DNA from 4 places in the Alteromonas sp. 07-89-2 genome. Region 1 is predicted to be linked to each of the others. Evidence: predicted binding sites of a transcription regulator. Region 1 holds the regulator's gene; each other region holds the start of a gene.
The links. Region 1 encodes sigma-54, which starts transcription at its own class of promoters, with help from an activator protein. Its sites were predicted from a motif close to GTTGGCACGNNNNTNGNNT; they were not measured.
Positions count from the first base shown of each region.

Region 2: hmpA (NO-inducible flavohemoprotein) is a predicted target of sigma-54. The motif match lies at 1,820-1,838, and genes of this name have one in related genera.
Region 3: F0261_RS10185 (DUF2726 domain-containing protein) is a predicted target of sigma-54. The motif match lies at 1,378-1,396, and genes of this name have one in related genera.
Region 4: F0261_RS18205 (flagellar assembly protein T N-terminal domain-containing protein) is a predicted target of sigma-54. The motif match lies at 1,490-1,508, and genes of this name have one in related genera.

Region 1 is NZ_VTYM01000023.1:123,612-126,768, forward strand. It holds gene rapZ (RNase adapter RapZ) at 1-17, opposite strand, end outside; gene ptsN (PTS IIA-like nitrogen regulatory protein PtsN) at 102-545, opposite strand; gene hpf (ribosome hibernation promoting factor) at 559-846, opposite strand; gene F0261_RS14965 (RNA polymerase factor sigma-54) at 877-2,358, opposite strand; gene lptB (LPS export ABC transporter ATP-binding protein) at 2,432-3,157, opposite strand.
Region 2 is NZ_VTYM01000012.1:53,085-56,241, reverse strand. It holds gene F0261_RS09835 (GreA/GreB family elongation factor) at 1-181, opposite strand, end outside; gene hmpA (NO-inducible flavohemoprotein) at 586-1,776, opposite strand; gene norR (nitric oxide reductase transcriptional regulator NorR) at 1,974-3,157, shown strand, end outside.
Region 3 is NZ_VTYM01000012.1:129,612-132,768, reverse strand. It holds gene F0261_RS10195 (FAD-dependent oxidoreductase) at 1-691, shown strand, start outside; gene F0261_RS10190 (hypothetical protein) at 893-1,342, shown strand; gene F0261_RS10185 (DUF2726 domain-containing protein) at 1,552-2,139, shown strand; gene F0261_RS10180 (5'-methylthioadenosine/adenosylhomocysteine nucleosidase) at 2,304-3,005, shown strand; gene F0261_RS10175 (cobalamin biosynthesis protein) at 3,007-3,157, shown strand, end outside.
Region 4 is NZ_VTYM01000036.1:18,096-21,252, reverse strand. It holds gene F0261_RS18210 (transglutaminase-like cysteine peptidase) at 1-89, opposite strand, end outside; gene F0261_RS18205 (flagellar assembly protein T N-terminal domain-containing protein) at 244-1,425, opposite strand; gene F0261_RS18200 (LPP20 family lipoprotein) at 1,701-2,186, shown strand; gene flgN (flagellar export chaperone FlgN) at 2,332-2,763, opposite strand; gene flgM (flagellar biosynthesis anti-sigma factor FlgM) at 2,803-3,132, opposite strand.

The DNA of each region.
Region 1 (3,157 bases):
ATTATTATCAGCTTCACCTACTTTCTCCCTAATACTCTGGTTTTATCACATACGCGTTGTTGAATTAGGCGCCTACTAAACGGTTAATAGGCGCTTAATGTTTAACTTAATGCAGATAGAATATCGTCGCTTGTCGTTGCGCGACGTATTGCTTTAATCGTTTCTTTGTCGCTTAGTTTACCAGCCACGGTGGCCAGCGTTTGAAGGTGTCCTTCGGTCTGTTCCTCAGGAACGAGTAGCGCAAAAAAGATGTCTACGGGTTTCTCGTCAAGGGCGTCGAAGTCAATTGCTGGCGTGCTGGTTACAACAATGGCAATCACTTTCTCGAGGCCCGGCAGGCGTCCATGGGGCAGGGCGATACCATTGCCAATGCCTGTACTACCCATACGCTCTCGAGCCATCAAACTGTTGAGTACCGTTGCCTGATCAATGTTCTCGTTTTGCTTGGCAGCGATATCAGCGATGATCTCAAGAATTCGCTTTTTACTATTACACTGAACCGCACACTCGGTGCGGTCCAGACTTACGATGGCTTGTATATCCATGCTTAATTAACTACTAATGTTTTTTCAGTTTTTCCTTATGCTTGATTACCTGCCGGTCGAGTTTATCAACCATGCTGTCAATCGCCGCATACATGTCGGTATTTTCTGAGGATGCGAATACTTCAGCGCCACTTAAATGAACGGTCGCCTCGGCTTTTTGATTTAATTTTTCAACGTTCAGGATGACATGCACATTAGAAATGTGATCAAAGTGACGTTCAAGTTTGCTGAACTTCGTATCGACATAATTACGCAAAGAGTCGGTGATTTCGACATGATGACCAGTAAGGTTGATTTGCATATTTCGTCTTCCTTATATTATTAAGCCCGATTAAATAAGGCTTTTGCGTTGGTTCGACGGCGGGATCGACAACGATTCCCGGTACTTTGCTATTGTTCGCCGGGCAACTTTAATGCCTTGTTCGGCCAACAATGAAGCAATCTTGCTATCACTTAGCGGCTTGCTAGGCTTTTCAGCGGCCACTAATTTCTTGATCAATGCACGAATCGCTGTAGATGAACATTCACCACCAGACTCTGTTGCAACGTGGCTTGAGAAGAAATACTTCAATTCGAAGATTCCACGTGGCGTATGCATGTACTTTTGCGTTGTCACTCGCGAAATAGTGGATTCGTGCATATCTACCATTTCTGCGACATCATTTAGCACCATTGGTTTCATCATTTCCGGGCCGTGCTCAAAAAAGCCCATTTGCTGCTGCACAATGCAGTTTGCAACCTTCATTAAGGTTTCGTTACGAGATTCAAGGCTCTTTATGAACCACTTAGCCTCTTGCATGTGTGAGCGGATGAATTGTGAATCGCTACTATTCTTGGCACGGCGACTCATTGCAGCGTATTGTTGATTTACGCTTAACTTAGGCAGACTGTCGGGGTTCAGCTCAACCACCCAACGGCCATTTTTCTTGGTTACTGAGACATCAGGAATAACGTACTCAGGCTCTTTAGTAACTAAAGCACTACCTGGGCGAGGATTCAAGGTTTGCAGTAAACGCATTGCCTCGCGTAGCTGATCTTCTTTCAATCGGCTTTTACGCATAAGCGTACGATAGTCTTTGCTGCTCAGTAAGTCAGAGTACTCTTCAATCAGTTGCTTTGCTTCAGCAAGCCACGGTGTGTCTTCTGAAAACTGGCGCAATTGCACCATCAAACATTCTTGTGGAGAGCGTGAGCCAGAACCAATAGGGTCAAACATCTGAATGCGCTTAAGCACACATTCTATTTCGTCCATTTCAATCGGCTCTTCCATATCATCATCGTTAACCGCTTCTAAAATATCATCAAGGGTAACGGTTAAATAACCTGACTCGTCGATAGAGTCGATGATTGCTGTAGCGATTGCGCGATCGGTATCCGAGAAATGGGTAAGGCGCATTTGCCAAAGAAGGTGTTCTTGAATATCTTCAGTAGTCTCACCTTGGAAGATTTGCTCGTCGTCATTGGATGGACCCGGAGCAGGCGAAGATGAAGCAGAGTAGTATTCGTCCCATGTGCTGTCGATTGGCAGCTCATCGGGAAGATCGTTTTTCTCAAGTGCATCGCCGGCTTCTAGTGTGTCACTAGATGCAGAAGCAGTGGCCTCAGAGCCGCTGTCATCGTTGTCGATATTGTTCTTTTCTAGTTGCGGCTCGTCGTTACCTTCTTCAACTTCTAATAGCGGATTAGAATCGAGCGCTTCTTGGATCTCTTGTTGAAGATCAAGTGTAGAAAGCTGCAGCAGTTTAATGGCCTGCTGAAGCTGTGGTGTCATGGTAAGTTGTTGGCTAAATTTTAGCTGTAAAGATGGTTTCATCTACGTCTTATTTAAATGCTCTAAATTGAATATACCAGAGCGAAACTGAAAAATGGCAATTCGGTTACATTAACTATAGCCTGAATTGTTCGCCTAGGTATACATCCCTTACTTTTTGATTACTTAAAACCTGTTCCGCCGTTCCTTGCGCAATAAGCTCGCCATGACTCACAATGTACGCCTTTTCACAAACATCCAATGTCTCTCGTACGTTATGGTCTGTGATAAGGATTCCAATACCCCTATCGCGAAGATGTTGTATTATCTTCTTTATATCATTAACTGATATTGGATCAACACCAGCAAATGGTTCGTCTAACAAAATAAATTGCGGTTTTGCTGCCAGAGCGCGGGCAATCTCAACGCGACGGCGTTCGCCCCCTGACAAACTCATCCCCGTACTATTACGTATATGGTTAATATTAAATTCATCAAGTAGCGCATCTGCTTCTTCTTCTTGCTGTTGTGAATTTAAATCTTTACGGGTTTGCAAAATGGCCATGATATTTTCATGCACTGTGAGTTTTCTGAAAATAGAGGCTTCCTGCGGTAGGTAGCCAATTCCGCGGCGTGCACGCTCGTGCATGGGCTGATGAGTTAGCTCATTGTCGTCGATTTCAATCTTGCCTTTATCCAGATTCACTAAACCAACAATCATGTAAAATGTGGTGGTCTTACCAGCGCCATTTGGGCCAAGAAGACCAACAATTTGACCCGTTGAGACAGACAGACTTACATCTCGAACAACCTGTCTTGACTTGTAAGCCTTAGCAAGATTTTTAGCGCTCAAAGTTGCCAT
Region 2 (3,157 bases), on a different contig from region 1:
TAACCTGAGAACCTATTGCCACCACGTCTGGAGCAAGATCTTTAAGGTTAACAACTTTGGCGCGAACTAATTCTTTTTCTAATTCGTCATACCTTTCAGTCGGTAATTTAATTTTTCTTAGCTGTTCTTCAATATCACTCAAGTCTTCATATGAAATTGTGATGTTAGGTTTTCTTGACATGATAATCCTTCCTCTTTGAATTAAAAATCACGCGCAGGAGAGCCTTTCCTGTGAGGAAATATAAATTTAATCTATAGCTTTAATTTATTCCGGTACGGAATTTCTGGTTTTAGATAAATAAGAGGCGGCCGAATGCAGAACTGCATCCGGCTTAATTGGGTAAGGTGAGTAAAATGCTCTTGTTGAGATTACAGTGCTTAGTCATGATTTCCTCATTGCTGTCACTGATACTAATACTTAATAAAAAAATAACAAGAACTTTTAAGATTATAACGCTCCGTATTTATGGAATTAGCAGTGAAAAGTTCTGATTTTTTCGCCATGAGCAATATTTTATTCTTTAAAGTGTTTTTTTGGCTAATTTATCAAAGAGTTTATTGGCGTCAATCATCGTTGAAACTTGATTAAACTTCTTGATGCGGTCCGAATAATTCATAATTGATTCGCGATTGACTGACGCCCAAGGCTAATAATTCATGCTTGATAGCAAGCATAAATTGCAAAGGTCCACAGAGATAAAACTCGCCCTCTTTCAGTGGTAAAGAACCTTTAACGTCTTCTATTTTCATTCTTCCGGTAGTTTCATTTTTACTACTGCTAACGTCATTTTCATACCACGTGTGCGACTGCAGGTTGAGAGTATTCTTAACACTCTCAACATGTTCTTTGAAAGAATGCTGATTTCGATTTTTACATGCGTGAAGATAGGTCACCGGATGTGCGAAGTTCTCTTTTACTAAAGAATCTAACATCGCTTGCATAGGCGTCAGACCCACACCTGCAGAAATCAATATAACCGGAGTATCAAGTTGTTTTAGATAAAAGTCCCCGGCAGGGGGCATGACCAAGACTTCATCGCCAACATTTATTTTTAAATGAAGATAATTAGACATTACACCACACATTTCACCCAGGCCTTCCCGTTTAACACTAATGCGATAGGATTTTCCATTCGCGGCAGTTGATAGTGAATACTGCCTTATTTCATCATGCTCACTACCATGAGGATGCACCTTTATTCCTAAATACTGGCCCGGTTTATAATCGATAACACTACCGCCATCGACGGGCATTAAGGTAAAACTGGTTACGAGTTCGGATTCGGTCTCTTTTGAGACGACAGAAAAGGCTCTGAAGCCAGACCAGCCCCCCTTTACAGCAGCTCTTTGTTGATACAATTCACTTTCAACTTTAATGAAAATGTCTGCTAATTGACCATATGCAGCTGTCCATGCCTCTTCAACATCAGGAGTAAACGCGTCCGGAGCCAATTCTCTCAATGTCTCAATCAGATGATGTCCCACTATTGCGTACTGTTCGGGCTGGATATTAAAACTGGTATGCTTGTGTGCAATACGCATAACGGCATCTGTCAGTAGCTCTAACTGATCTATGTTGGCAGCGTATGCAGCTATCGCATTAAATAGAGCCGCTGGCTGACGACCTGTTTTTTGATGCGTCATGTTAAATATATTTTTAAGCTCAGGATTATGTAAGAACATTCGGGCGTAAAAATGTTCGGTAATTGCGGTTCCTCCCGAAGCAAGTAGTGGAATGGTCGCTTTGACAGTATCTATATGAGTTTGAGTAAGCATTAACATACCTTTAATGACGTTAAGTATTTGGTAGCTATGAGTAATGCGACTCGTGTGCCAAATTTTATTTCACTTAGTATCAATGTGTTACGAATAACACTTTAAGATATGTGTCAAAATGACTCATCACTTAATGAGCTAATTAGGATCGTTTGTGTCATAATGACCTATGCTTCGTGTTAATATAAAATGGTCTCATGAGTAAAATATCTCAATTTAGTTTGGTTAACTTTGCCCTTGATCTGTCCGCCGCAGTTTCGATGAATTGTTTTTATGAAAGTTTGATTTCTGCGGTTTGTGCAACTATTAAAGCAGATGCTGTAGCACTATTGATTTTTCGACACGAGACACTTGTTCCCGTTGCGCAAAGAGGGTTGTCCGATGACGTCATGGGGCGACGGTTTATTTTAGAGCAACATCCACGTTTAAAAGCAATCTGTAGCACGAGGGCGGTCACTCGCTTTTCAGCTGATTCGCCGTTACCAGACCCCTATGATGGAATGATTGCAAGTCATAACCATAATATGAACGTACATTCCTGTATGGGAATTCCTTTATATAAAGATGAAACGTTGCTAGGTGTACTTACTCTCGATAGCCTGGAACCTAATGAGTATGATGCGCTTGATGCCGCTTCAGTTGACACACTGTCCAGGCTGGCAGCCCGGCTTTTATATGCTGCGTTATATATCAGAGAGTTAAATAAACAGAAGACTCATACTCAGCATGTATTACGGACAATGAATGAGAATAGCTCTGAGCATCATCAGGGTGAAGAAATGATAGGAAATAGTGTTACGACAAAAAAATTAAAGCAGACCATTCGACTGGCAGCTTCGTCCGACCTCACAATTTTGGTGCAAGGTGAAACTGGTGTGGGCAAAGAACTTGTTGCCCGTGAGCTACATTATCAATCAAACCGGCGGAATAAACCGCTCGTATATGTAAATTGCGCTGCTATTCCTGTTCATCTGATAGAAAGTGAACTCTTCGGCCACGTGAAAGGTGCGTTTACCAGTGCCGCAAACGACCGCGATGGTAAGTTCTTACTTGCTGATGGCGGAACATTATTTCTGGACGAAATTGGAGAGCTTCCGCTTGAAGTTCAGGGTACATTGTTGAGAGTAATACAGAATCAGGAAATCCAGGTGGTCGGTCAGGATAAGAGTCGAAAAGTGGACGTTAGAATTATTGCTGCTACGAATAGAGAGTTAGAGCATGAAGTTCAAAATAAACGCTTCCGGGCCGATCTTTATCATCGTCTCATAGTGTTTCCGATATATGTCCCGCCTCTCAGAGACAGACAAAGCGATGTTCCGCTTCTGGCTGGCTATTTTGCAGAGAAAATGCGGCGAAGTCTGGGACTGCAAAAGTTGATACT
Region 3 (3,157 bases), on a different contig from region 1:
CAAGTCTATGCAAGGTGGCTTCGATAACGAAGAAGTTGAAGGCGTTCACGAAGCGCTACCTTTCCTTATCGCCAACACCAATCGCGTAATGGGCCTTGAAAAAGATCCTGCTGATTACATTGATATGAAAGGCAAGCGCGTAGTAGTACTAGGTGGTGGTGATACCACGATGGACTGTGTTCGCACGTCAATCCGCCAAGGCGCTGCCCAAGTTACCTGTGCATACCGCCGTGACGAAGAAAGCATGCCAGGCTCTCGCCGCGAAGTTGTTAATGCGAAAGAAGAAGGGGTTGAGTTTAAATTCAATCTTCAGCCGCTAGACATTGCAGTAGATGAAAACGGTAAGGCATGTGGTGTTAAGCTGGTTAAAACCGAAATGGGGCCACCGGATGCCAATGGTCGCCGCCGCCCTGTTGAGGTGGAAGGTTCAGAGCACGTATTGGAAGCTGACGCGGTGATCATTGCTTTCGGCTTCCAGCCCAGCCCTGCGCCATGGTTTGCTGACTTCGGCATTATGCTTGATGAAAAAGGTCGCGTACGCGCGCCATCTGCTGGCAAATTTGCTTACCAGACCTCTCACCCGCAAGTCTTTGCCGGTGGCGATATGGTACGTGGTAGTGACTTGGTTGTTACTGCTATCGACGAAGGCCGTAAAGCCGCAGAAGGGATTATGGACTATATTGGCGTTTAACCTTCGCTAACTAAGGCCTATTGTCCATTCATGAAAAGCTCGATAGTTCTGCTATCGAGCTTTTTTTATGCACACTTCGATGATACGGAAAACGCTAAAAGTATACGTTAATAGACCAAGGTTTAGTTGAAGCGCGAGAGTTACGACTCTACTATCGTTTAAGCAATTAAAGACATCGCACATCGGGTGAAGAATCTATCTATGCAGCATTTAAACATTAAGAAACTTACATTTTGTCTAACACTGGCGATAGCAGCGAGCAATGCCAGCTTAGCTGATACCATTGCTGTTGACGCTTCATTAAATGCGCAAGTTAACAACCAAACTAAGAAACAAAGCGTCAACTCTTCACCTAGTAAGCCAAGCATCATGTCTTGCCCTTCTGATTTTCAGCAAGTTAAGATTTCTGATGATGCAAGACAATGCCAAGCATTTGACGAAAGCAAGACAGCAGTAATGGTTTACCACTCTCCTCGCTCCCCGAGTGAATTACTGAATGTTTACCAAACGGCGCACCCCGCTTTAAAAACTCACACGCCAGTTAGCGGCCGCACGTTGTTATCCTCAGAAGATAAAGGGGTCAGAGTAATAATCGGCCCAGATAAGACTGGCTCTCAAGTGGATATTCTTGTTACATCCACAACGAAATAAGCCCTTTTAGCAAGACAACTACGAAATCTACTCATGTTGGCATCTGCTTTGCAAAATCATCAATAACTACTCCACGGTAACAGTGAGTGTCATTTTTATGACGCTCGAACTGCAAACGGAGCCCATGCTTTTTTCGATATAAACACTTTAGCGGGCTTCTTTATTACGCATTCCGTGGGCTTTAACTATTGATATTTGCGAGGGTTACGATGGAATTGGCAATTATTCTAATGATGTTACTTATTGTCGTTGCACTGGGTGCCATAAAGTTGTCAGACGGCGGTGTCGCATTTCCATTTAGGCGAAAGCCGCAATTGTTCACCCCCGTTGAGCACTCTTTTTTAAACCTTATCGAACAGGCTATGGGAAGAGAGTTTCGCATAGTGTGCCGTGTGCGTCTTAACGATTTAGTGGCGGTTCGCCAGTCTGCAAATAAAAAGACGGCAAGCCAAGCTATCAGCAGAGCTTCTAGCAGACAGCTCGACTTTGTATTAGTAGATAAACACGACATGAGTCCTGTTCTTGCTATCGACTTAGTTCATAGCCAAGGCAAAGATGGTTATAAATCACAAAAAGACTGGTTTGTAACAGGAGCTCTTGATGCTGCTGGCCTTCCTCACGCAAGAATTAAAGTGAAGTCTGGTTATACCGTTGACGATATTCGCGAGTGTTTGGAAAACAAACTCATTCCATATCGCCGTTTACAGCAAAAAATGGCACAGCTGCCAACGCATAATCCAGAGCCACCAAAGCGCCCGACTCGCCCAGTGCGTTCAAGCAGACCAGCTGCAGCTTAAGACATAAGCCCACTTCCCCTGGCCTTTGTTGCTTTGCTATTTTCTTACTCTCAAATAGCGGTAACAGAGGCATTTTTCTGTCAGTTTCTCTATTTTCCTTATACAATTAACGCTTTCAACAGCGTATTCACGCGTTAAATTCCCTCAACACCGTCGGTAAAGTTATGAAAAAAATTGGTATTTTAGGTGCAATGGACGAAGAAGTTGCGCTACTTAAAGCGTCACTTTGGAATGTAAAAGAAACCCAGTGGAAGCACCTGACGTTTTACGAAGGTACACTTAACGACATAGAAGTGGTGCTAGTAAAATGCGGTATTGGTAAAGTGGCTGCAGCAATTGCTACTACTGTACTTATCGAACAGTACGCCCCTGATGCTGTTGTCAATACCGGTTCTGCCGGAGGTTTCGACAAGAATCTAAACATCGGTGATTTAGTGATCGCCAGTCACGTTATTCACCATGATGCCGATTTAACCCATTTTGGCTACAAGCTCGGTCAATGCGCAGGTATGCCTGAAGATTTCCGTTGCGATACAAGATTAATGGAAGCCGCTCGTAGTGCTGCCACAGGCATTACCTCACTTCAGTCGACAACAGGTTTAATCTGTACGGGCGATGCGTTTATCGGTAGCGACGAAGCTGTAGCAGAACTGCGTGAAAACTTCCCAGACATGAAAGCGGTTGAGATGGAAGGTGCAGCTATAGGTCAAACTTGCCATATGCTCGACACGCCTTTCCTTGTCATTCGTTCATTGTCGGATATTGCAGGAAAAACGTCGTCAGTGAGCTTTAAAGAGTATCTAGACACTGCCGCTAAACACTCAGCACAATTAGTTATGGCAATGATTAAGGCTCTCGCAAAATAAGATGACAGAGGTAATTAGCGACCCGCAATACCAGTCGCTATTCGTACTTTGGCTGGCTATCGCCGGCGACGCATTATGGCGCTGGCCCCAAAGTACTCATCCATTAACGCTCATGCGCTACCTCGTTCAGCAAATGGGGCGCAAAGTGGTAC
Region 4 (3,157 bases), on a different contig from region 1:
TCGATTACATACTGATCCTTCATTTGCTGTCCAGCCAGTAGCAGGGCCACTAATGCTAAGCAGTGCGACGCAAATAGAGAAAGGGTCATAACTTCATTATTTTAGTTATACTAAAGTATAGGCGAGAGTAACCTTCTTCACCTAAAGTTTAAGTATAATTTGCTATACGTAGTTATAGGTATAACATGGCTGTGTTGATAAACCAACCATGATTTCGAACGCTAAAGTGGAAATCGAGAAAGACTATTTTTTTACTACAAAATCGTGTTCTTGAATGTTTGCGATAATTCCTGCACCTTCGTTTACTACTAGAGACGAATTACCGTAGGCACTACTCACTACAAATTTGCCAGGATATAGCGAGTACTGTAAGTATTTACGGCCACGGTTATCGACAATCTCTTTAGCTTGATAAAGGTATAGTTCATCTTTTTCAGAAATGCCATTGTCTCTGCCTAAAGATACAGAAATTTTATCGCCGGCAACATTAATCACTCTACCTGTCATTGGCTGGCATGCAGTGGCTTCTTTTATGTCTTCAATCGCTTCTGCTATTGTCGCGTTGACAGTTTGCCCATAAAGCGACTGCCAAAATTTTGTCGAAAACTCATCAACATCTTCGAATCTGTCGAATGTCCATTCTCCTTGATTATGATAAGACTTAGTCAACAACAGGCCTCCATTGATGCCGTCATAGACTTGAATGGTCATAGCAAAGGAGCGTCGAGAAGTACCCTCACGCCACGGTGTAAAAACCGAAGCCTCTTCCCGTGTCACGCTTAAATCATCTATCATGCCCACCAGCACAAATTGAGTATTACTTTGCGCTGAAAGCGTGCGTACATTTTCTTCAGTATATCGACTGTCAAATTTTGCAGTATGTGGCGCGATATAGATAATATCTAGGTTTTCAGTTTTATTTCGCATGGCCTGCGCTAACTGCTGGGTGAATGAAGCATCGAAATTGGGAATATTACCCTGTGTTAGCTGCGCTCTGTTACGTACCCTGAAATGTGTAGTAGCGAAATGTTTTTGGTCATTTTGTGCGGCACACACTTTTCCTCTTGGAAAAATGTCAGCGCGAATACTTACCGTAATCACATCGCCGCTATAAACTTCATCAACTAGTTCCAGTTGTTCAACTTCGCCGGTAGAGCGAATGGTCATCTCTTCATTTTTAAGAAGACCATTTGTGAGCTTGGCGACACTATGAACTGATGCGCCTGCAAAAAGCATGGCTTGCTTAAGTGCCTCTTGGGTAGCCGCATGTCTGGCAGTTTCCTTATCACCATTTCGCACCACAGCCTGTCCTGTAGCCTCGTACCACACGGCATTTGCTTGCCCAACGAAAAATGCAAACAGGCAAATTACCGCCACGACAGCATTTAAAATAGTTACCAGCGTTGTTTTGCTAATATGTCGCACCGCACACCTCTGGAGGTTTTTGTCTAACTGCGCTATGCAAAGCGCCCAGTTTATAAAGCGAAGTATGCGAAAAGAGTGCCAGTTGATGTGGTTTCGTCGCCATTAAATCAATCGGGCGCATATCTTGCAAAAGGTTTGTAAAAAGCGTCAGTTTAAATACGTCAAAATCTGCTACCGCGAGTATGGCGGTATCTCGTAGTTACAAGGCTGCCACCGACGAGAGCAGCGTAACTACACATTTGATTTTATTAATAATGCAATTTGGAAATGAAACTATGTGCTTGAAAAAAATACATAAATCAAAATCGCTGCTGCTGTCTTGCTTTCTTGGTTTAGCAATAAGCACTGGTGGATGCGGCATTATTGATAAACACGTTGAGTGGGAAACAATAGAACCAGAAAGCTATCCCGTGCTCAAGGCGGTAGGCTATGCGCCAATTTCTTCTCAGCATGGCGAAAGCGACAGCATGAAGCTTATAATGGCGATGAAAGCGTCAAAATTAGATGCATACCGAGAGCTAACTGAACAAGTTTATGGTCAAAAAATTGAAGGCAATCAGTCTCTGTCTCACTTGGTTATAGATAGCGAAACATTGCGAGCATCTGTAGAGGGGGTCATTAGAGGCGCTGAAGTCGTAAAAGCCTATCCGGTAGGTGAAGATACATACGTCACCGAACTCGCTTTAGATATGCAGCAGGTTTACGATATATATCTGTCGACCGCAAAACCGCGCCGAGTAAAGGATGTTAAGTATTATTAAAAGTTAGCGAAAGGGGAGTTTGCGCAAGTGGCTGTATCGTGAAGTCTTAGAACATGCGCAAATTCACAGAGATATAATTTACTTTTACCGGTTAAGGCTTAATGGTTAAAGCTCGCTGAGTGGGGTTTACTAAAATCGCAAAAAATTAGGCGCTCACTCCCGACCCTAAAGTCCCGCCTTTCGGCTTTCCTTTTTTATCATAGGTGAGCGATTCTTTGGCACGAACTTCCATCATCAAATTACGTAAGTGTGTGAGGCGTAGCTGTCCTTGCTCTACGGCTTTTTGATTGACCTGCGTGCGGTATTTGCAATCGTCCAGAAGTTTCTTTGCATTAGTCATTAATGCTTCATCTTCTTCTGACATTGAGCCTTGATCGCTAATTGTGCGCTCAATGCTTCCATCGAGAGCCTGAATAGACGTTAACAGTGCTGTCTTTTCGTCTAATAAGTTCATTAAAGATTCTGCGTCTCGCGAACTGATAAGTTGCAATTCTTTTTCAAGCAATACGGCAAGTGAAGACAGTTGCTCCACTTGCTTTATTAGTGCTTGTGTCAATTGGCTTGCTTGTTCAGTCACGTTAGCTCTCTTCTTATTAGTTACGAGTTTTGTCGCTCACTATTTAGCGCCAAAAATCTCACCTTCTAGTTTTGCAATCTTGTTGGCAAGCACTTCAGGATTAACTTTATACTCGCCACTTTGAATCGCTCGCTTAAGGCGATCGACTTTATCTTGGTTCACAGGCGCTTCCGAACCTTTCTTCTGAACCTGGTTGAGCTGCTGAGCAGATTGCGTCAACGATACAGAATCCTGACGCGGAACTGATGCGGTTTGCGCAGCCTGTGTTGATGCCTGCTGTGGAGATTGCTGCGTTTGGTTTTGCTGCGCAACCTTTCCATTATCAACGGGTGTTTTCGGTAACCCATTGTTTATATTGTTAATTGCCATAATTAGTCCTCACTACTTTTTCGCC